Prochlorococcus marinus XMU1408: one gene and its partner. The protein of the gene in region 1 interacts with the protein of each later gene in a pairwise test. Links are inferred from orthologs where the notes say so. Each region holds a gene or a part of one and is shown in the gene's direction. Other genes may lie near its edges. The genes, in order: DNJ73_RS07895 and DNJ73_RS02825.

Region 1 (6,489 bases):
CAAAAATGAACAGAAAGAGGGTTCCGATGAAAGGCATCCAATCTCTATAAACCTTTTCTCCAATTTGAGTTCTTGCAAGATCACGAATGTAATCCCAAAGGAATTCCAAAAGATTCTGTACACCTTTTGGATCACGTTCCATTTTTTTAGTTCCAATGACCACTAAGGCAAGCAAAGCGCCTATTAGAAGCCATGAAGTCATAAAGACTTGGCCGTGAATTCTAAAATTTCCAATTTGCCAATAGAGATGTTGGCCCACCTCTAACTCAGCAAAAGGAAAAACAAATGGCAAAGAACCCATTTATCTGGAAGTTAGGTTAAGAAGAAAATAAAAGCCAAACAAACAAAACTTAAAAATTTGATTTCTAAATAAGCCTCTATGGCATAGCTAGAAACTGAATAATTAACGCTGGTTTATAAAGCAAAAATCCTAATAGTGCCGGAATCAAATCAAGTTGAGGAAATCTAGAAGATGCCAAAACCAAAAGGACCGGGACTAGCAACTGGACTTTACCGACGATTTTTGATGAAGTACCTAATTTTCCAACTCCGCGAGCAAGCAAGCGAAAATAAAAAATTCCTGATAAAGCACCAATAAATAGGCTTGCACTAGCCTGTGTTCCCCAAAAGAAACCTGCTATGCCAACAGAAAAAATGGTCAATAAAAATGCCAGACGAAATACTCGAAATTGAAGTTCAAGAAATTCGTCTGATTTGACTCCGGACGATGAGTCCGACAAGTCAATATCCAGAAGAGGATCACGACTTGAGCAATCTTCAACAATCTCAGATGCCACAAAAATTCCTCATATTGAAGATCCTTAGTGCTAATGAGAAGTGGTTTTGCAAACAAGACACCTAAGCTCTCTGCAAAGGCCCGGGGAATCTATCACGAGACTTGCATCAAAACAAAAAAATTTTTTATTAATAAATTGATTGATTTTCTAATTTGTTAAATAAGAGCAAATTATTTTCATGAGAGTTTTAATCCTAAAATCTATATTAATAAATAATTTCTCTAACATTTGATTGTATTATTATCAAATTAATTTTTTTCTAGATCTTTTTTATCTGTCACTAAAAACTAACAATTACATTTCATCATGAAAAAATCATAATCTTTCTTCAATTCCATATGAAAGTTACTTAATTCCATTCAAATACTTGGCAAATTGAGATTAAGCGGCTCAATGGTATATAAGCAAAAGATCCTTTGATTAATATTTCTAATAAAAAACTTCAATTTGAACGCAAACAAAAAACCATCCATGAATCAAAAAATTTTCTGGGTAATTTAGTAAATAAAAAGATACTCCCATTGCCTTGGCAGTTTTGGCCAAAGGAAGGACGTTTAATTATGGGATTAATCTTCTTTTGGAGCTTGGCAGGGATTCTCATACTTGGATCAGCTAGTTGGTGGGTAGCCAATAGAGAAATGGGTGATGGTGCCTACTACATAAAAAGACAGATAATTTGGCTAGCTGCTAGTTGGAGCATTTTCTACCTAGCCATCAATATCAATCTAAAAAGATGGCTTAAGCTATCTGGTCCATGCCTTTTAATAGGCATGGTTCTTATTGCTGCAACAAGCTTTTTTGGTAGCACAGTTAATGGTTCTACGCGATGGTTAATTTTAGGGCCACTGCAAGTCCAACCATCAGAATTAATCAAACCATTTATCATTCTCCAAAGTGCAAAACTTTTTGGGCAATGGGAGAGAATAAATTCAGATAAAAAACTTTTTTGGTTAACTATTTTTGGATCTATTATTCTATTAATTATAAAGCAGCCAAATTTAAGCACCGCTGCCTTAACGGGAATAATGCTTTGGATGATAGCCTTAGCAGCTGGCATTAATTTTCGCTACCTTTTCAACACCGCTTTATCAGGATTAGTTATAGGTTCAATAAGTATTCTTTCTAACGAATATCAAAAAATCCGTGTGATGTCATTTCTGAATCCATGGAAAGACCCACAAGGAAGTGGCTATCAGTTAGTTCAGAGCCTTTATGCTATAGGTTCTGGTGGTTTATTTGGAGAAGGTTATGGTCTTTCTGTGCAAAAATTACAATATCTACCTATACAAAGTACTGATTTTATATTTGCTGTTTTTGCTGAAGAATTTGGATTCTTTGGATCCACTCTACTTTTATCATTTCTTCTTGTAGTTGCTTATTTAAGCCTTAAAATATCTCTAAGTTGTAGAAATAATTATTCCAAATTAATTGCAATGGGATCAGGTACTATTCTTGTCGGCCAATCAATTATGCACATAGCTGTTTCTTCAGGTGCAATGCCTACAACTGGTCTACCTTTGCCTTTAATTAGTTATGGAGGGAACTCATTAATTTCAAGCTTACTCATAGCTGCCTTGTTGGTAAGATCATCTATTGAATCAACAGACTTAATAGTTAAAGATCACTCAAAAAGACTTTTAAATAGATAATCTGGTAGAAGAATGAAGGTGGTAAATCTTTTTTTGAATATTTCTTCCATAAGTTTAATTTTTTCTGATTTGACTCGTCATGGCGAGCAATTAATTAATAATGGGCTAGATCATCCAAGTCCTTTAACGCTTTTAATAGTTTTCATAGGAGGTCTTTTGACCAGTTTGGGACCTTGTTCATTGTCACTTTTACCTATAACAGTTGCATATTTAGCTGGATTTAAAAACGACCAAAACGCTCTTCAAAGAACCATTAGTTTCTGCAGCGGGATAGTTATATCACTAGTCATATTAGGTGTTTTAAGCAGTTTTTTAGGGAAAATTTATGGTCAATTGCCAAGCTTATTTTCAATTTTTATTAGTTTACTAGCAATAGCCATGGGTCTTAATCTTCTTGGGATTTATAAATTTTCACTGCCATCAGGTCCTGACCCTGAAATTTGGAAAAATCAAGTTCCCTCTTCATTTGCGCCACTTTTCGCAGGTTTAGCTTTTGGATTCGCTTCCTCACCTTGCACGACTCCAGTTTTGGCAGTCCTTCTCGCTTGGGTTGGAAAGCAAGGAAACCCTATTAGTGGCACTATTTTTCTTGGAAGCTTTGCAATTGGGCAAATTGTTCCTTTATTTGTTGCAGGTACTTTTGCAGCAAGTATTCCAAAATTATTATCATTACGACCTATTGGGAAATGGATTCCTCCAATTAGTGGAGTCGTTTTATTAACTGTTGGTCTTTTAAGCCTTCTTTCTATTTGGATATAAAAAGATGAAAAAGATTAGCCAAATTTTAAATTGGCTTTCTAGTTTAAAAGTTGCAATATTAATATTGTTGTTAATAGCAATTTCTTGTGCGGCTGGGACTCTAATTCCACAACAAGAATCAGATCAATTCTACTATGATATTTATAATAAAAATCCGCTTATTGGGATAATCAATGGAAATATATTACTACTATTTGAATTCAATCATATCTATACAAGTTTTTGGTTCTTATTGCTACTCAGTTGGCTAGGTATTGCACTTGCAGTTTGTAGCTTTAGGCGTCAATTACCAATACTTAAGTCAGCATTAAAATGGATTGATTATAAATATCCTCGTCAAATAGAAAAACTATCTATTGCTCAGACTATACAGGCTAGCAACCCATCAGAAGGCCTAGAAAAACTTAGAATTCATTTAAAAAAACAAGGTTGGAATGTTAAAGAATCAGATGGAAGGATAGCTGCTAGACAAGGTGTAATTGGAAGGTTAGGCCCTATATTAATTCACCTCGGTATGATCCTATTAATGTTAGGTGCAACCTATGGATCATTAAACGGACAAACAATAGAAAAATTCCTAGCCCCTGGTAGATCAATTAATTTATTAGACAGGAATGAAGAACAAGAATTAACTATTGAATTGCAAAAATTTCAAATTGATAGAGACCCTCAAGGAAGAGCTGAGCAATATAGATCGAAAGTAAAAATCATTGAACCTAATGGTAAAAAAGAAGAAAAAGAAATAAGTGTTAATTACCCTTTAAGATACAAAGGATTAACATTATACCAAGCTGACTGGTCATTAGCAGCAATAACTCTTCAATTTAAAAATAGTCCAAAATTACAAATTCCCATAAAATCTATACCTGAACTAGGTGAGCAAGTATGGGGAACGATAATACCTATTAAGAAGGATGGGAAAGATCCTATATTATTAACAGTTAATAGTGAACTTGGACCAGTAACAATTTATGATAATGATGGAAAAAAATTAATGACATTAAGTACTAATAAAGAAGCAGAAGTAAAAGGAACACTAATTAAGATTATCAACATAATTCCAAGCAGTGGACTACTTTTAAAGCGTGATCCTGGAGTCCCTCTGGTATATACTAGCTTTGCCATAATCCTTTTTGGTGGCACACTAAGTATAATCTCAACTAAAAAAATATGGGTATTACATGAAAAAGAAAAATCTATAATTTATATTGGTGGAATAAGCAACAGAAATCTATCAGGTCTTTCAAAAGAATTGCCCAAATTTAGTAATTTATTGAATAATTAGCTCCAAATTATTTCTTTTTCCATGACAAACTCTAATAATAGTATGAACATTCCCCCTAGGATTAAAATCAGCTTCTATTTGAATCCACTTTGGATCTGAAGCCTCAACTAGATCATCTATGATTTGATTTGCTACTTCTTCATGAGATATTTTCTTATCACGAAAGTTATTTAAATAAAGCTTAATTGCTTTTAATTCTATTACCTTCTTATTTGGTTGATATATTAATCTTAGATTTGCAAAATCAGGATAACCAGAGAAAGGACATTTACAAGTAAATTCGGGAAACTCTACTGTAATTTCATAGTCCCTATTTCTATTAGGATTTGGAAAACATATCAGTTTCCCATTCTCTATTTTTCTTTCGCCATACATAAGTTCCTCTTTGATTCCGTCCTCTGGCTTAGGCACAATTTAAAAGCATTTAAATCACAGACTACATAAAAGCTTGTTTAAAAAATTTTTACCTCAATTAATATCTCATAATCAAAAAACAATCAAATCGCATCAAAAGTCTGAATTTGTATCATTCAGCACAAAGTCAATCCTCGCTATACCCCCTAATAGGAATGTACACAAAGGTTTTGCATGGACATCTGTCTTTTTGAGAAAAGAAATGGAACTCAAATAGAGCCAAACAGTATACATGGAATGCTTTGGCTACAGACTCATTTCGAAACCAGTCATTGGGAATCAATTAGTAATAATTTAGTACTAATCCCTACTAAAGATGCACATATGCTTTGCGAAGATGCCATGAATGCAGGCATAAATGTAAATTTCATCCATTCTCTAACTCAAATAGACAAAATCTGATCAAAAACTATCTAATATTTGAGGAGTTACTTAAAGCGATATGAAAAAGATAGAAGCAATAATTCGTCCTTTCAAACTAGAGGATGTAAAAATTGCATTAGTAAATGCAGGAATAGTTGGCATGACTGTTAGCGAAGTAAGAGGATTTGGGAGACAAAAAGGACAAGTCGAGAGATACAGAGGTTCTGAGTTCACGGTTGAATTTCTTCAAAAACTAAAAATTGAAGTTGTAGTTCCTGATGAAAAAACTGAAATTGTTTTAAAGGCCATTGCTGATGCAGCCAAGACTGGGGAAATTGGTGATGGCAAAATTTTCGTTACTCCAATTGATTCCGTTGTTCGAATCAGAACTGGAGATAGAAACGAAACAGCTCTTTAAACTTCCAAAAAATTTATAAATTTCTCTACCTCAATATTTTCTTTAGCTTCTTCATCCATCCAAAGGAGATATTCTTGATTGCCAGCTGGTCCCTTTAGCGGTGAAGCAATTAGTCCTTTTGGATACCATCCATATTTTTTAGATTCATTAACTATTCCCTTAATAGCCTCAGCATGCAAAGAATGATCACGTACAACGCCACCCTTACCAACTTTACTTTTACCAACTTCAAATTGAGGCTTCACTAGTACTACCAATTCAGATCTAGCACTGTGAAGAAGAGCTTTAATACTAGGTAAAACAATTTTAAGTGATATAAAAGACAAGTCTGCAACTGCTAAGTCTGGAATTGGATCTCCATCATTAAATAATTTCTCAGGAGTTAAATATCTAATATTGGTTCTTTCCAAAAGAACCACTCTTGGATCATTTCTAATACTCCATGCAGTTTGGCCATAACCAACATCTACTCCATAAACCTTTGATGCCCCTGACTGCAAAAGACAATCTGTAAAACCTCCAGTTGAAATACCTGCATCTAAACAAACTCGATTATTAATATTTAGCGGAAATTGATTAAAGGCTGCAGCTAACTTTTCACCTCCGCGAGATACATACCTCAAAGGCTGAGTAACTTGTATCTCAAGATCTTTTAAAACTTCCTGGCCTGGCTTATCCAGAATTAATCCATTAATTGTTTTGACTTTGCCAGCTCTAATAAGTTTTTGAGCCTCTTGACGAGTTTTCACAAACCCTTTAGTCAGCAAGTGCAGATCTAATCGCGATTTTTTAGTCATTTGTTTA
Region 2 (13,181 bases), on another replicon or contig:
TAAAATAGATACTTGATCAAATGACTCTGTAAGTTTGGTTTTTCTATTGTGTAATTCAACTCTGCCAGAATTAGCTTCTCTCCCAACAACTATTCTCCATGGAATGCCAATAAGGTCTGCATCTTTAAACTTTGTTCCAGCCCTCTCATCTCTATCGTCAAGTAATGCATCAATTCGATTGTTTATTAACTCTTTGTATATTTCCTCAGCTAAATTTCTTTGATTAATATCCTTAATATTGGCAATTATAATTATCACCTCAAAGGGTGCAATTGATACTGGCCAAATAATACCTGAATCATCATGGTTTTGTTCTACTGCTGCTTGAGCTAATCTTGAAATTCCAATACCATAGCATCCCATCCAGAATGGTTTTTCTATGCCTTGATCACTGGTAAAATTAGCATTTAGTGATTTGGAGTATTTAGTACCTAATTGAAAAATATGGCCTATTTCTATTCCTCTACATTCTTTTAATTTTTGATTTTTATCATGGAAACACCTATCACCGGCTTTGGCTTTTCTTAAATCACATGTCTGCTGATTTGTATTAAGTAAATCCCAATTATAAAATACTCTATGTTCATCCTCAATATTATTTCCACATATAAAAATTTTAAGATCTTTGGCCGAAAAATCAGCAAGCCTTATAAATTTTTTTTCCCATACTTTGGCATTTGAGAGAACATTATCATTGAGATCGGGCCCTATAAATCCAAATGGGATATTTAAAATACCTTCTTTTAGCAGATCATCATTTGAAATAGCTCTAATTTCTAAAACGTTTTGTTTTAAATTATGACTTATTTCATTCGAAAGTTTTACAATATTTAACTCTTGGTCACCTCTAATACTAATAAGAACCGGGTATTTTTTATTGTCATCACAGGTTGCAATATAAGCTAGAACCTTTATGATTTGAGTAGGATGAAAATCATTATGATTGCATAATTCCTCTATCGTTTTTTGATTATAAGTTTTAATTATTGCAGGTTTTTTATTAATATCTAATAATTTTTCTTCGTCAATAATTGAAACTGCTTTTTCTTCGTTAGCCCCATAATTCCCATCAGAACTTATTAAAATCAAGTCTTCTCCGGTTTTAGCTGTAACCATAAACTCTTGAGAAGCAGCTCCTCCAATAGCACCACTATCAGCATCTACGCAAACAAAATCTAGGCCACATTGTGTAAAAATATTTTCATAGGCATTTTTCATATCTATGTAAGTGGATTTTAAATCATTCTCATTAGCATGAAACGAGTAAGCATCTTTCATGATGAATTCTCTGCTTCTCATTAATCCAAATCTCGGTCTAATTTCATCTCTAAACTTTGTTTGTATTTGAAATATATTTATTGGTAATTGTTTGTAAGAATGAATAGTTTGAGAAATTATTTGTGTTATTACTTCTTCATGAGTTGGTCCTAATCCAAGCTCTTTACCTTGTCTATCTTTTAAGCTGAACATAATGCCTTCTCCTTCTGTATAAGACTTCCATCTGCCACTCTTCTCCCATAATTCTGAAGGCTGTAGTTGAGGAAGAAGAGTTTGAAGACAGCCTTTTTTCTCCAATTCTGCTTCAACAATTAAGGTTATTTTTTTTAAAACTTTCCAAAGCAATGGCATATATGCATAAATACCTCCTGTGAGCCTCCTGATAAAACCTCCTCTTAAAAGTAATTGATGTGAAGTGATATCTGCTTCGGCAGGGACGTCTCTGAGGGTTGTAAGCATTAGGCGGGAGACGCGCATAAGCCTAAAATGTGAATCTTTCTGACATTAGTACTTCGAGCGAAAGCGAGAAGAAGATCAACATTGATTGTGCGGGAATCATGTTGTTTTTATAAAGTGTTCAAATGTACGTGGTGATAATTTGATTCATCTGCTAACTTCTCTCACATATTTCTTTAGACGCATCCTTTGGCAATGTTTAACGGTTCAGTAAATTCAGGCATTAACGGAAGAGCAGAGGAGTCTATAGATAAAGTATTGAATACAGTTGCCAACTCAGCAGACTCATTATTAACAATTGATGAAGTTCAAAAAACGTTGAATAGATCCAGAGCTTCTGTATACAGATATACAAATACCGACACAAGAAATCTTAATCCACCATTCAATCCCAAAAAATTAAATACAGAATTTAGAAGTGATCAAAAAGATCAATTGCTTTTTCATCCTAATGAAGTTGCTCGATTCGCAAAAGATATTCTTAGAATTAAGGAAGTAACTGTTGAAATATTTAATTCACCATCTTCAGAAACTCAAAATACTCTAAATGCAATACTTGAGGAATTAAGGATTATTAGAAATCAACTAGAAGGGAATTCTGAAATTAAACAAACTATTCCAAATCATCTAAAAGATACTGATAGAAAGGCTGCTTAGTTTTCTTGAATGTGGGATAATATTTATATAATTATCATCTGAATTAAATTCTTTAATTGATTTACGCACATTCTACTAACGGTTGATCTATTAAAAACCTTGCATGGATTTGGAACCTCATTTAATTAAGAAGCAATCTTCAGAGATTGATTCTTCCTTTTTCAATAAAGAAACTGATCAACTTTCTTCTGATGATGAAGATCCTTACAGTTTTAATAGTACCTCAACTTCTTTAATTGGTTTAGCAATAGTATTTGTAATGTTAGGCATTCCATTACTAGCAGTTATCAGTGAAAGACCAGATACACAAAAAAGTATTATACCGACTTCCATAAAACAGAATGGACTTGAGTCATCTTCCCCCATCACCATCACCTGGATTAGTAAATCTAGTTGTTGAGATTCCAGCTGGAAGTAGAAACAAATATGAATATTTTAGCTCTGCGGGAATTATGGCTCTTGATAGAGTATTGCACTCTTCAGTCAGATATCCTTTTGATTATGGATTTATTCCAAATACTCTTGCTGAGGATGGGGCGCCGCTTGATGCAATGGTTGTAATGGAAGAACCAACTTTTGCAGGTTGTTTGATCAAGGCTCGACCTATTGGAGTCCTTGATATGCATGATTCGGGGGCTTATGATGGCAAGCTTTTATGTGTTCCTACAGCCGATCCAAGACAAAGAGAAATAAATACTATTAAGCAAATAGCTCAGAACCAATTGGAGGATGTGGCTGAGTTTTTTAGAACCTACAAAAGCTTGGAGGGGAGAGTGATTGTAATTGACGGATGGAGAGATTTTGATGCTGTTGATGATTTATTGAAAAGCTGCATAAAGGCTCATCAATATGATCAAGGAAAATAATAATTATATTAATTTGATTTTTTTTTATTAACTTACTACTCTAATATTTTCAGAAATTTGAAATTATTTAGTTATTCTTCATGTTCTACTTGTCGGAGAGCTATTAAATGGCTTGAAAATAACGACATTCCCTTCGAATTAATTGATATTTTAGGGATTCCTCCTACTAAGGCAATGCTTGTCTCTGCAAGTGAGGTATATGGGGGAAGAAAATATCTTTTAAATACAAGTGGGCTGATATATCGGACAATTGGCTCAGAGGTTGTTAAGAAAATGAGTGATAAAGAATTTTTTGAGAAACTTTTTATAGAACCTAGATTAATAAAGAGACCTTTTTTATATAAGTCTAATAAATGCCTTTTAGTTGGATTTAAAGAAGAAAAGTGGGCTGAAAAATTATTATGAAATTTATATTAGGGCTAGCATTGACTTAATTAAGTAGTTTATAGAAATAAAGTAAGCTATATATTTAATATTCATAAACTAGTGCAGCCAAATCATTTGAACTTAAGGAAACAAAATAAGAAATCATGGTGGCGTTCTTTCTTTGATACGTGGGGACCTGTTTCTCTAACTGTTCTTTTATATGCTGGTATTCGTCATTTTGTCGCAGAAGCTAGATATATCCCGTCTGGCTCAATGCTTCCTGGATTGAAGGTGAATGATCGACTTATTGTTGAAAAAATATCTTTGCGTAACAGAGCTCCTTTTCGTGGGGAAATAGTAGTGTTTAACTCACCGTATTCTTTTGATAAGAAATTGATAGCTGATAGGAAAAAACAACTTCCGTCTGAATTTAAATGTTCTTTAATAACCTTCCCATTGATTTCATGGATACCTACTTTGAGAGATAGGGCTTGTGATGCTTATATCAAACGTGTAATAGCTGTAGGAGGTGATCGTCTCTTGATTAATGAAAATGGAACTCTTGTCTTAAATGATAAATCGATAGATGAACCATATGTTGAATACTTTTGTCCAAAAAAAGACAAATTTAATCTATGTCGTCCGATTACTACAATTGTTCCACAAGGACATATATTTGTATTGGGTGATAATCGAGCTAATAGTTGGGATAGTCGGTTTTGGCCATCGGGAGGATTCTTACCCGAGAAAGAAATAATTGGCAAGGCAACCTGGCGTTTTTGGCCTATTAGTCGTTTTGGTAAACTTGATTAATAAGCCCACAATCTATAACTTTCCCGCATATCTTATGATCTTTCATCGGTTGATTGGTAGCGGTTGTTAAATTATTTTTTTCATTAGATTGGACCCATTCTTTTTCAGGGTCAAACAATAACCATCGGTTACTATCTAAACTTAATTTTTCTTCAGGTTGGTTCATTACTTTAGATGGACCAAAACTTAGTTTTTCCCATAATTTCTCTACTTCCCAACCTGACTTCCTTATTAATTGATCCCAGAGCAAAGGCAGGACTAAGTTGTATCCACTAATACCTTTTTTTCTTCTATTTGCAGGCTGCTTGGTTTCCGAATCATCTGTAGGGGTGGAGTGAACAGATATTGCTGTTAAAACATTTTCTTCTAATCCTTTTATGAGTGATGCTCTATCTTTTGGAGATCCTAATGAGGGTGTTACGCTCCAACCAATGTCAAAAGGAGAAAGATAGGAGTTGTCGGTTACTAGATGCCACCATTGGACAGTTGTTAGTGGATTTAAGTAAGCATCCTTAAGTTTTGAAACACCTTCAGAAGTTGATATATTCATTAATCGCAGAGCAATATCAGGATATTGCTTGTGAAGCTCTAGTAATTGGACAAGAGGAAGAATTTCACTTTCGATAGGGTCAGGAGGCCAGCCTGCTCTTAGTGTATCTACGCTTTCCCTAGACATTCCTTCTGCTTGAAGGGATATATCTCTTGGTGCTAAAAGTACAGGCGATTTTTTCATTTCTCCAAGTGAAAACCCTTGCTTAAGAAGTTCTATGGGAGGAGTGAAATCGTCATCAGCTAAGCCAATGGCTCCATTTTGTAGTAGATCAGAATGTTTAGAGAGGGAAATCCCTTTTCCACCTAGACTAAAAGCTCCCCATATATGAATTAAAACCTCGCTATTGATAGTTTTTAAAGAAATAATTGATTCAATTTGATCTCTCCATAAATTACTTCTTGGCAAAATTCCTAATTGGCCATATCCAGCAACTGTTGCTTTTTTGATTAGTGTATATATATTCTCTGCTTTCCCTTTAAAAGGAGATTCCAAAAACGAGTGAGGGTCAACGAGGCAAGGTGCTAGAAGCATATTTTTAGCATTTTTTGGCTTTATATTTAAAAGTTCCGCATTTTGAAGAGCTTTTTTACCAAATGCTTTGATTACGCCATCTTTTATTAAAACAGTTTGATTCTTTAAAGTTGATCTGGATCCTTCAAGTGTTTGAATATTTTCGAAAAGATAACTACTTTTCATTAAATTAAAGCGCTCCAATAGCTGTTGTGTCGATAATCCCCCCTAAGTGAGAAGTAACATTTAGGCAAGCTATTTGATCTGGTTGCCCTTCTTTCTCGGAGATATCAATAACTGTAATTCCACCATTTCCTTGTTTGATCATCCAAATTTCAGATGGCGTTAAACCCAAGAGATGGCAAAGAATGGTTTTGTTTACTGCATCGTGAGCAACAACCAATGCAGTTTCATTGTCTTTAAGATCTTTACATATTTCTACCCAACCAGTAATGGATCTTGTGGAGACTTGATTTATATTTTCTCCTTCAGGCATTTGGACTTCTTCAGGAGAGATTTTCCATGTTTCAAGAAGATCTGGCCAGTCGGACTTAATCTCAGACTCTAGTTTTCCTTCCCATTTGCCGTGACCAATTTCTTTAAGGTTATCTTTTAGAGAGATTTCAATTCCTGGATGTTCTTTTAGAATTATCTCTGCTGTTTCTCTTGGCCTTGAGAGAGGACTACTAAAAGCTTTTTGAATAGAAATATGTTTCATAAATTCTCTTGCAGCATTGGCTTGTTCTTTTCCATTCTGATTCAAAGGAATGTCAATTTGTCCTTGGAACCTCCCTTGCTTATTCCAATTTGTTTCACCATGTCTCACTAAAATAATTCTTTTTTTACTATTATTTTTTGGAAGACTAGGTTTTAAATGGGCGATATTATTGAGACATTGAATTTGAACTTGCCTATCTTCCCAATTATTAAAGTCAATATTACAAATTGAGATCGAGGTGTTGTCTAATTTAATTCTTCTGAATCCTTTTGACGGCTCATTAATTAATTTGAGTATTAAGCATCTAAGAATTGCATTATGGGCAACAATTAAAATTGTTTTATTAGAATCACAAAAAGACTTAAATATTGACTTGAGAAAATTTTCTGCTTGGGTTAAAAGTTCTTTAATTGGCTGAAATTTAGAACCGTCTTCTCTATTTATAGTTAGTTCTTTTGGTTCTTTTTCCCATATTGCAAACTTATCAGGGTGAAGATTCTTTAGTTCATTTTTTGTTAACCCACTCCAGGGACCCAGGTCAACTTCTAAAAGATCATTCGTGTAAGTTGCTTGAAGTTTACTTTGATGTTGTTTGATAATAATTTTTGTAGTTTCTGAAGCTCTTTGTAAAGGAGAGCTGTAAACCGCATCTATTGGAATAGAAGAGATTATTTTTCCGGCTGCTTCTGCTTGCGATTGTCCCTCTTTAGTCAATGTTGAAAGGTCGTTTCTTCCTTGAATACGACCTTCCTTATTAAAACTACTCAATCCATGACGGACAAAAATTAGACGCAATGTCATTAAATAAAGTGTCTTCTAGATAATTATGGTATTAGCCATGGGGCCAATCTAATGTTCTTTTAGTAAAGATAGAAGTCTTTCTCCATGTCAGTTTTTACAAGTTGATTCTTATGGGACAAGCCAAAATTGGTTGGAAATGGGCTATAGCTCTATTTTCATTGCTTTTAACTGTTCTTATTTGGCGTCAAGGCTTGAAAGAAAGCTTTGATCGTCCATCAGTAGCACCAAGGATTTCATTGATGCAAACTGAAATGGCTGTGTCAGCTTCTTCCTCAGTACCTGAATCGATTAAAGATATATTTTTAGATTCAGAACCTCAAAAAAAACTTTATCAAACTCTTAAAAATATTTCTTTTGAACAAATTGATGATAGACAGAGGTTGTTGCTAGCTGTTCTTGAAGAGTCTGAGAGTGAGCAAAAACTAATATTAAAGAAAGACTTTAAGGATAAAAACTTTGAGACTGTTAAGAAATACTTACTAGATAGAAATAAAGGTAAAGAATTAGATGAATTTCCTGATTCTAATGAGATAAATTTAGATCCTTTACTTTATCAGACCTCTTGCTTAAGGCTTGGATTCTCTGAGGCAAAATGTATTAATAAAAGATATAATTCAAGAGTTGCTTTAAGGCTATTAACTTCTCAGCTATTACCATTTATTGCTTCTTTTCTAGGGACAATATTATTGATTAATTATATTTTGGTTTTTTTAAGAAAGAAAAATACTCAATGGCCAGAAATTATCGCTCCTCCTTTATCACTAATAGATATGGTTCTTTTAATTTCCGGTGGTTTTGTAGTTATTGGCGAGGTTGTTTTTCCTGCACTTGTAATACCAATAACTGATTTATTATTTAATAATTTATCCTCTCCTCTAAAAGATTCTTTAAGAGTACTTATCGGATACTGCTCAATGACTATAGGTCCTTTATTAATTATTAGATATCAATTAATGGGCATTGTTTCTTCAAAAACAGAAGGAGGATGGTTGCAATGGAAAATCAAACCTATCAAAGAAGGAATTCTTAAAGCACTTGCTGGATGGCTAATGATTATGCCTTTGGTTTTGCTTGTTGGGTGGCTAATGAATGAGGTTATAGGGGACCAAGGTGGTAGCAACCCTTTGTTGGAACTTGTTTTAAGTAGTGATGAATTTATCCCATTATTCTTTCTGTTGATTACAACGGTTGTTTTGGCTCCAGTATTTGAGGAGCTGGTTTTCAGGGGTGTTCTTCTTCCTGTATTAGTATCCAAGGTTGGCAAAATTAGCGGAGTTTTATTCAGTGCTCTGATCTTTGCTTTGGCTCATCTAAGTGTAGGAGAATTACCTCCTTTATTTGTTTTAGGTGTTGGTCTTGGATTAATGAGATTGAGTTCAGGAAGGCTGTTCCCTTGTGCTCTGATGCATTCTTTATGGAATGGAGTAACTTTTGCTAGTTTGATGTTGGTAGCTTGATATTAAATAAACAAAATATCAGCATTCCAGGTCTTGCAGTTGCTTGATCAAGGTGTTTGACTTGAACTACTTTCGAATTTTGAATTGGTTAGTCATACTCTATATGAAAAAAAAGTAGGACAATTTCAAAAAAAGAAGTTGCCAATTGTTTTTTCAAATAGTTTTTTTTCTTCAAAAAATGTACAGAGGAAATTTCCAATTCATACTGCTCTTCATATTGTTCTAGATGGAGCATTGGTAGGTGTACTTATAACAGTAGCGATAATGTCATCTGTTGCTCTTCATTCTCAATATCTTTGGACTAAATCTTATACCAAGCTTGAGAAAACTAGAGACTTGAATCGAAGGATATTGGAATCAACTTCAATTCTTGAGGGGTACCTATTGAAAAATCAAAAGTTGTCTAGATATTTAGTTCCTACTAAAGCTGAAGATCTTATTTATTTGGAGAGACCAAACCCACTAAATCCAAAATCTTTAGCTAAAAAGACATTCAAAAAAAGATTCTTAGAAAGAATTTCTTTCTTTCCTGTTAAGTCAGGTTATTGATAATACACATGACAAATTTTAATTCGAGAGATAAGAGAATGGGATTTAAGGTGAAAACTCTTTCGCCTCTATCTGGTTATCGGTTTAGAATTGTCTTTTTTATCTTGTGCCTTGGACTTGGAGGCCTTTTTTTTAGAGTAGGTTGGATTCAATTATTGCAGTCTGAAGAATTAAAAGCTAAAGCACGAGTAGTTCAAACTGAAAAGAAGAGCCCTCTTGGTACACGTCGATCTATTTTAGATCGAAATGGAAAACTAGTAGCAATAGATGAAAAACGTTTTAAGCTTTGGGCTCATCCTAGATATTTTAATTTTCCAGGTGATTCATATGGAACTGTGCGTAAGCCAGTAGAGGTGGCAAAACTTCTTTCTTTACCACTATCTAAAAGCGTAGATGATATTTTAAAGGATTTTGGGAATTATTCTTCTGGGGTAAAGCTTGCCGATGGGTTAACTCAAGAAAAAGCTAATGAAATTAAGAAACTTGGAATTAGTGGTATTGATTTAGAGGCTTATCCACAAAGACTTTATCCTCATGGATCACTTTTTGCAAATGTAGTTGGTTTTTTAGATTTAGATAGAAGACCTCAGGCTGGATTAGAGTTGAGTTTAGATAGAAAACTGAGACGTTTAGAAAAAACAAGTGTACTTAGCAAAGGTGCTGATGGAACACCTTTGCCTATTGGGATTAAGCGTGGTGTATTTGATGAAGACCAATTGAATTTGCAACTAACTTTAGATGTAAGACTTCAAGAGGTAGCCGTTAAAGAAATTTCAAAGCAAGTAAAGGAGTGGAATGCAAAAAAAGGTGTAGTAATAGTTATGAATATTGATAGTGGAGAATTGTTAGCATTAGCTTCTGCTCCAAGTTATGATCCTAATAAATACTGGGAATATTCACCATCTCTTTTTAAAGAGTGGTCAGTTCAGGAATTATTTGAACCTGGTTCTACTTTTAAACCTATCAACTTAGCACTCGCATTGGAAGAGGGCGTCATAAACCCAAATGGAGAAATAAATGATGATGGTCTAGTTACTGTTGGAGGTTGGCCACTCTCTAATTGGGATCGTAATCCCAATGGAATATTGAACTTTGCTGAGGTATTACAAGTCTCAAGTAATGTAGGCATGGTAAAGATTATGAGAAAATTAAATCCAACTAGTTATTGGCAAAGATTAAAACAACTAGGTATCGACGAGATGCCAGAGACTGATTTGCCTGGTGCAGTTGCTGGACACATAAAATCTAAGCAGATATTTGTCAATCAACCGATTGAACCTGCAGTTGCTTCATTTGGGCAGGGCTTTTCGATTACCCCTCTTAAGCTTGCGCAATTACACGCATTGATAGCTAACGGAGGAAAACTTGTTACTCCTCATATCACTAAAGGGTTGAAAGGTGATTACCAATCCTTTTCTACTCGCCTTCCAGAATCTAAACAGGTGTTAACACCAGAAGCCACTAAGACGGTTCTTGGATGGATGGAAACAGTTGTTGAGAAAGGAAGCGGTATAGAAGCAACTGTTCCCGGTTATCGAATTGGGGGAAAAACAGGTACGGCGCAAAAATCGCAGGATGGTAAAAACTATGATTCAAAAATTTGTAGCTTTGTTGCAAGTCTTCCTATTGATGACCCTAGATTTGTTGTTTTGGTGGTAGTTGACGAACCTCAAAAACCATTTGCTTATGGTTCAACCGTAGCAGTTCCTGTGGCCAAAAAAATCATTGAGACTTTGCTTGTTATTGAACAAATACCTCCAAGTACTGGGAGAATTGAGAATTTGGCAAAAAAAAGCTAAGAGATGGCTAAGTTTTGCTTGAAAACTCAATAGAGGGTGAAATCCATAAAAAATATAGCTAGTCTATTACTCATGAAAGACGTTTTTAATTATGCAATCCCTTCTTGAGAAGTTATCTTCAATGACTGTAGTAGTTGCTGATACTGGTGACCTTGAGGCGATTAAAAAATTTCACCCCAGAGATGCCACCACAAACCCTTCTTTGATTTTGGCGGCCGCACAGATACCTGCCTATCAAAATTTGATTGATAAAGCCCTGACTAATTCTAGAGAAATGTTGGGGACCGAAGCCTCAAATAGCGATGTAGTTAAAGAAGCTTTGGATGAATTATGTGTTGTCTTTGGGAAAGAGATTTTGAAATTAATTCCTGGTCGTGTCTCAACAGAAGTTGATGCAAGACTGAGTTTTGATACTGAGGCCACTATTTTGAAAGCTAGAAAAATAATTGCTAAATATAATCAAGCAGGTATTTCTAATGATCGTGTTTTAATTAAAATAGCTTCTACTTGGGAAGGTATTAAGGCCGCTGAAGTATTAGAGAAAGAAAATATTCATTGCAATCTAACTTTATTGTTTAATTTTTATCAAGCTGTTGCATGTGCTGATGCTGGTGTGACTTTAATATCTCCTTTTGTTGGTAGAATTTTAGACTGGTATAAAAAAGCTACAGGAAAAGATTTTTATCCAGGAATTGAAGATCCTGGTGTAATTTCGGTTACTAAAATATTTAATTACTTTAAGTCAAATGGTTATAAAACAGAAGTTATGGGGGCAAGTTTCAGGAATATTGAAGAAATCACAGAGCTTGCTGGATGTGATCTCCTAACGATTTCTCCTAAGTTGCTTCAGCAACTTAATGAAACTTATTCTGACTTGCCTATTAAGCTAAATGCACAAAACCCTTTAGTAATTGATGAGAAGATTCATCTAGATCAAACATCTTTTGAACTTATGATGGCTGGAGATAAAATGGCGACCGAAAAACTTACCGAAGGAATAAAAGGTTTTAGTCAAGCAATTGAGAAATTAGAGAATCAATTGAATGAAAGAATTGAGTTAATTGAAGAAGGAATTGCCCTTGCTTTATGACCTTGACTTTTGAAAGATTAATCTGTTAATTACTCTTTTTGCAATGTCTTCGTAGCTCATCTCACCAGAAAGAATTTGAGCAATTCTTTCTGGTGCAGTGGGTCTTTTAACTCCTAACTGATAACCGACTTTAGGAAAACGATAAAAAACTTGAGAAATTCTTTTTCCCCAAGCCATCGAATTGCCCCAGTTCTTTTTCATATTATTAGTGTAATTATCTAAATTATTAATTTCTCCATCTAACCAATTAACAAGACAGTTTGCGGCTTCATATCCGCTCATCAAGGCCGGTCTTAATCCCTCTGCTAAAAAAGGATCACATAATGATGCAGCATCACCAACAAGAAGAATTCCGTCTCCGCTTAAATTATTGTGGCCATTCCATATTCTCAATTTTTTCTCTTGACCAGTTACATCACAGGGCTCAAGTCCTAGATCAGGAAGAAAAGATTTTAGGATTTTATCAATGGGAATTGAATTTTTACTATCTAGAAAAGTTCCTATTCCAATATTTATTTCATCCTTTAATGGAAAGGCCCATGCGAATCCATTTTTTACGAGACCAAATTCGAATCTGGCAGTTTCACTTCTTAATTTTCCCTTTCTTTTAATTCTTCCTGAGAAAGTGGAAGCAAATTTCAGATTCTTTGGACCTAAATTAAAAGTTTTTGGCCACTGTGATTGGGATCCATCAGCAATAACAACTGCCTTGGCCTCTATTTGTCTCCCATCAAGAGCTGTTATTTGCCAAATATTAGAATTCTTTTTTATTATTTTAACGACGATAAAAGTAGTTAATATATTACAGCCAGAATTTAGTGCTTGACCTAATAAAAACGAATCGAGATTTTCTCGTTTGAGAATCCAAAAAGGAGAATCGCCAGAGAGCTCAGCAACAACCTTGTCAGTATTGCACCAACTAAATTCTACATTTGTTATTACTTCCTCAACAATTGACATAAGGTTAAAAGGAAACCATTTTTGTACTGCAGCAGACATCCCCCCCCCGCAGGTCCTTTCAGCAGAGGAATTGTTTTTTTCAAGAATACATACGCTTTTACCTTTATAGGCTAGATGAAATGCTGTTGTACATCCAGATGCACCCCCTCCAATAATGGCAACATCAATAATTGTCAAACTTTTAATATCTCAGCTTCTTTTTCTGCAAGTTTTTTTTCAATATCATTAATAAAGTGATCAGTCTCTTTTTGAATTGTTTCTTGTTCATCTCTGCTTTGATCTTCAGAAAGGTCACCGTCTTTTTCTGA

Evidence for each region.
Region 2: the proteins of DNJ73_RS07895 (region 1) and DNJ73_RS02825 interact in binary tests that used the Escherichia coli proteins (3 or more experiments, as listed by UniProt). The link is inferred for Prochlorococcus marinus XMU1408 from one-to-one orthologs.

Annotation. Positions count from the first base shown.
Region 1 is NZ_QJUE01000005.1:266,688-273,176, forward strand. What follows is about bases 381-3,329. They hold DNJ73_RS07895 (FtsW/RodA/SpoVE family cell cycle protein), read left to right. Parts: upstream 381-1,213; coding sequence 1,214-2,446; downstream 2,447-3,329. Other genes in these bases: DNJ73_RS07890 (ATP synthase subunit I), read right to left, coding at 381-797; DNJ73_RS07900 (cytochrome c biogenesis CcdA family protein), read left to right, coding at 2,459-3,205; DNJ73_RS07905 (cytochrome c biogenesis protein ResB), read left to right, coding at 3,210-3,329. In the rest of the region: atpB (F0F1 ATP synthase subunit A), read right to left, coding at 1-301; more of DNJ73_RS07890, read right to left, coding at 378-380; more of DNJ73_RS07905, read left to right, coding at 3,330-4,490; queF (preQ(1) synthase), read right to left, coding at 4,476-4,865; DNJ73_RS07915 (hypothetical protein), read left to right, coding at 5,079-5,306; DNJ73_RS07920 (P-II family nitrogen regulator), read left to right, coding at 5,347-5,685; DNJ73_RS07925 (TlyA family RNA methyltransferase), read right to left, coding at 5,682-6,482.
Region 2 is NZ_QJUE01000002.1:232,297-245,477, forward strand. What follows is about bases 8,510-11,427. They hold DNJ73_RS02825 (peptidoglycan D,D-transpeptidase FtsI family protein), read left to right. Parts: upstream 8,510-9,032; coding sequence 9,033-10,823; downstream 10,824-11,427. Other genes in these bases: DNJ73_RS02820 (hypothetical protein), read left to right, coding at 8,560-9,024; DNJ73_RS02830 (transaldolase), read left to right, coding at 10,915-11,427. Also shown: DNJ73_RS02775 (proline--tRNA ligase), read right to left, coding at 1-1,755; DNJ73_RS02780 (resolvase), read left to right, coding at 1,930-2,391; DNJ73_RS02785 (hypothetical protein), read left to right, coding at 2,495-2,791; DNJ73_RS02790 (inorganic diphosphatase), read left to right, coding at 2,733-3,257; DNJ73_RS02795 (Spx/MgsR family RNA polymerase-binding regulatory protein), read left to right, coding at 3,315-3,662; lepB (signal peptidase I), read left to right, coding at 3,759-4,436; DNJ73_RS02805 (dihydroorotase), read right to left, coding at 4,411-5,685; DNJ73_RS02810 (histidine phosphatase family protein), read right to left, coding at 5,690-7,018; DNJ73_RS02815 (CPBP family intramembrane glutamic endopeptidase), read left to right, coding at 7,129-8,475; more of DNJ73_RS02830, read left to right, coding at 11,428-11,913; DNJ73_RS02835 (NAD(P)/FAD-dependent oxidoreductase), read right to left, coding at 11,908-13,050; frr (ribosome recycling factor), read right to left, coding at 13,047-13,181. UniProt on the Escherichia coli protein: Essential cell division protein that catalyzes cross-linking of the peptidoglycan cell wall at the division septum. Required for localization of FtsN.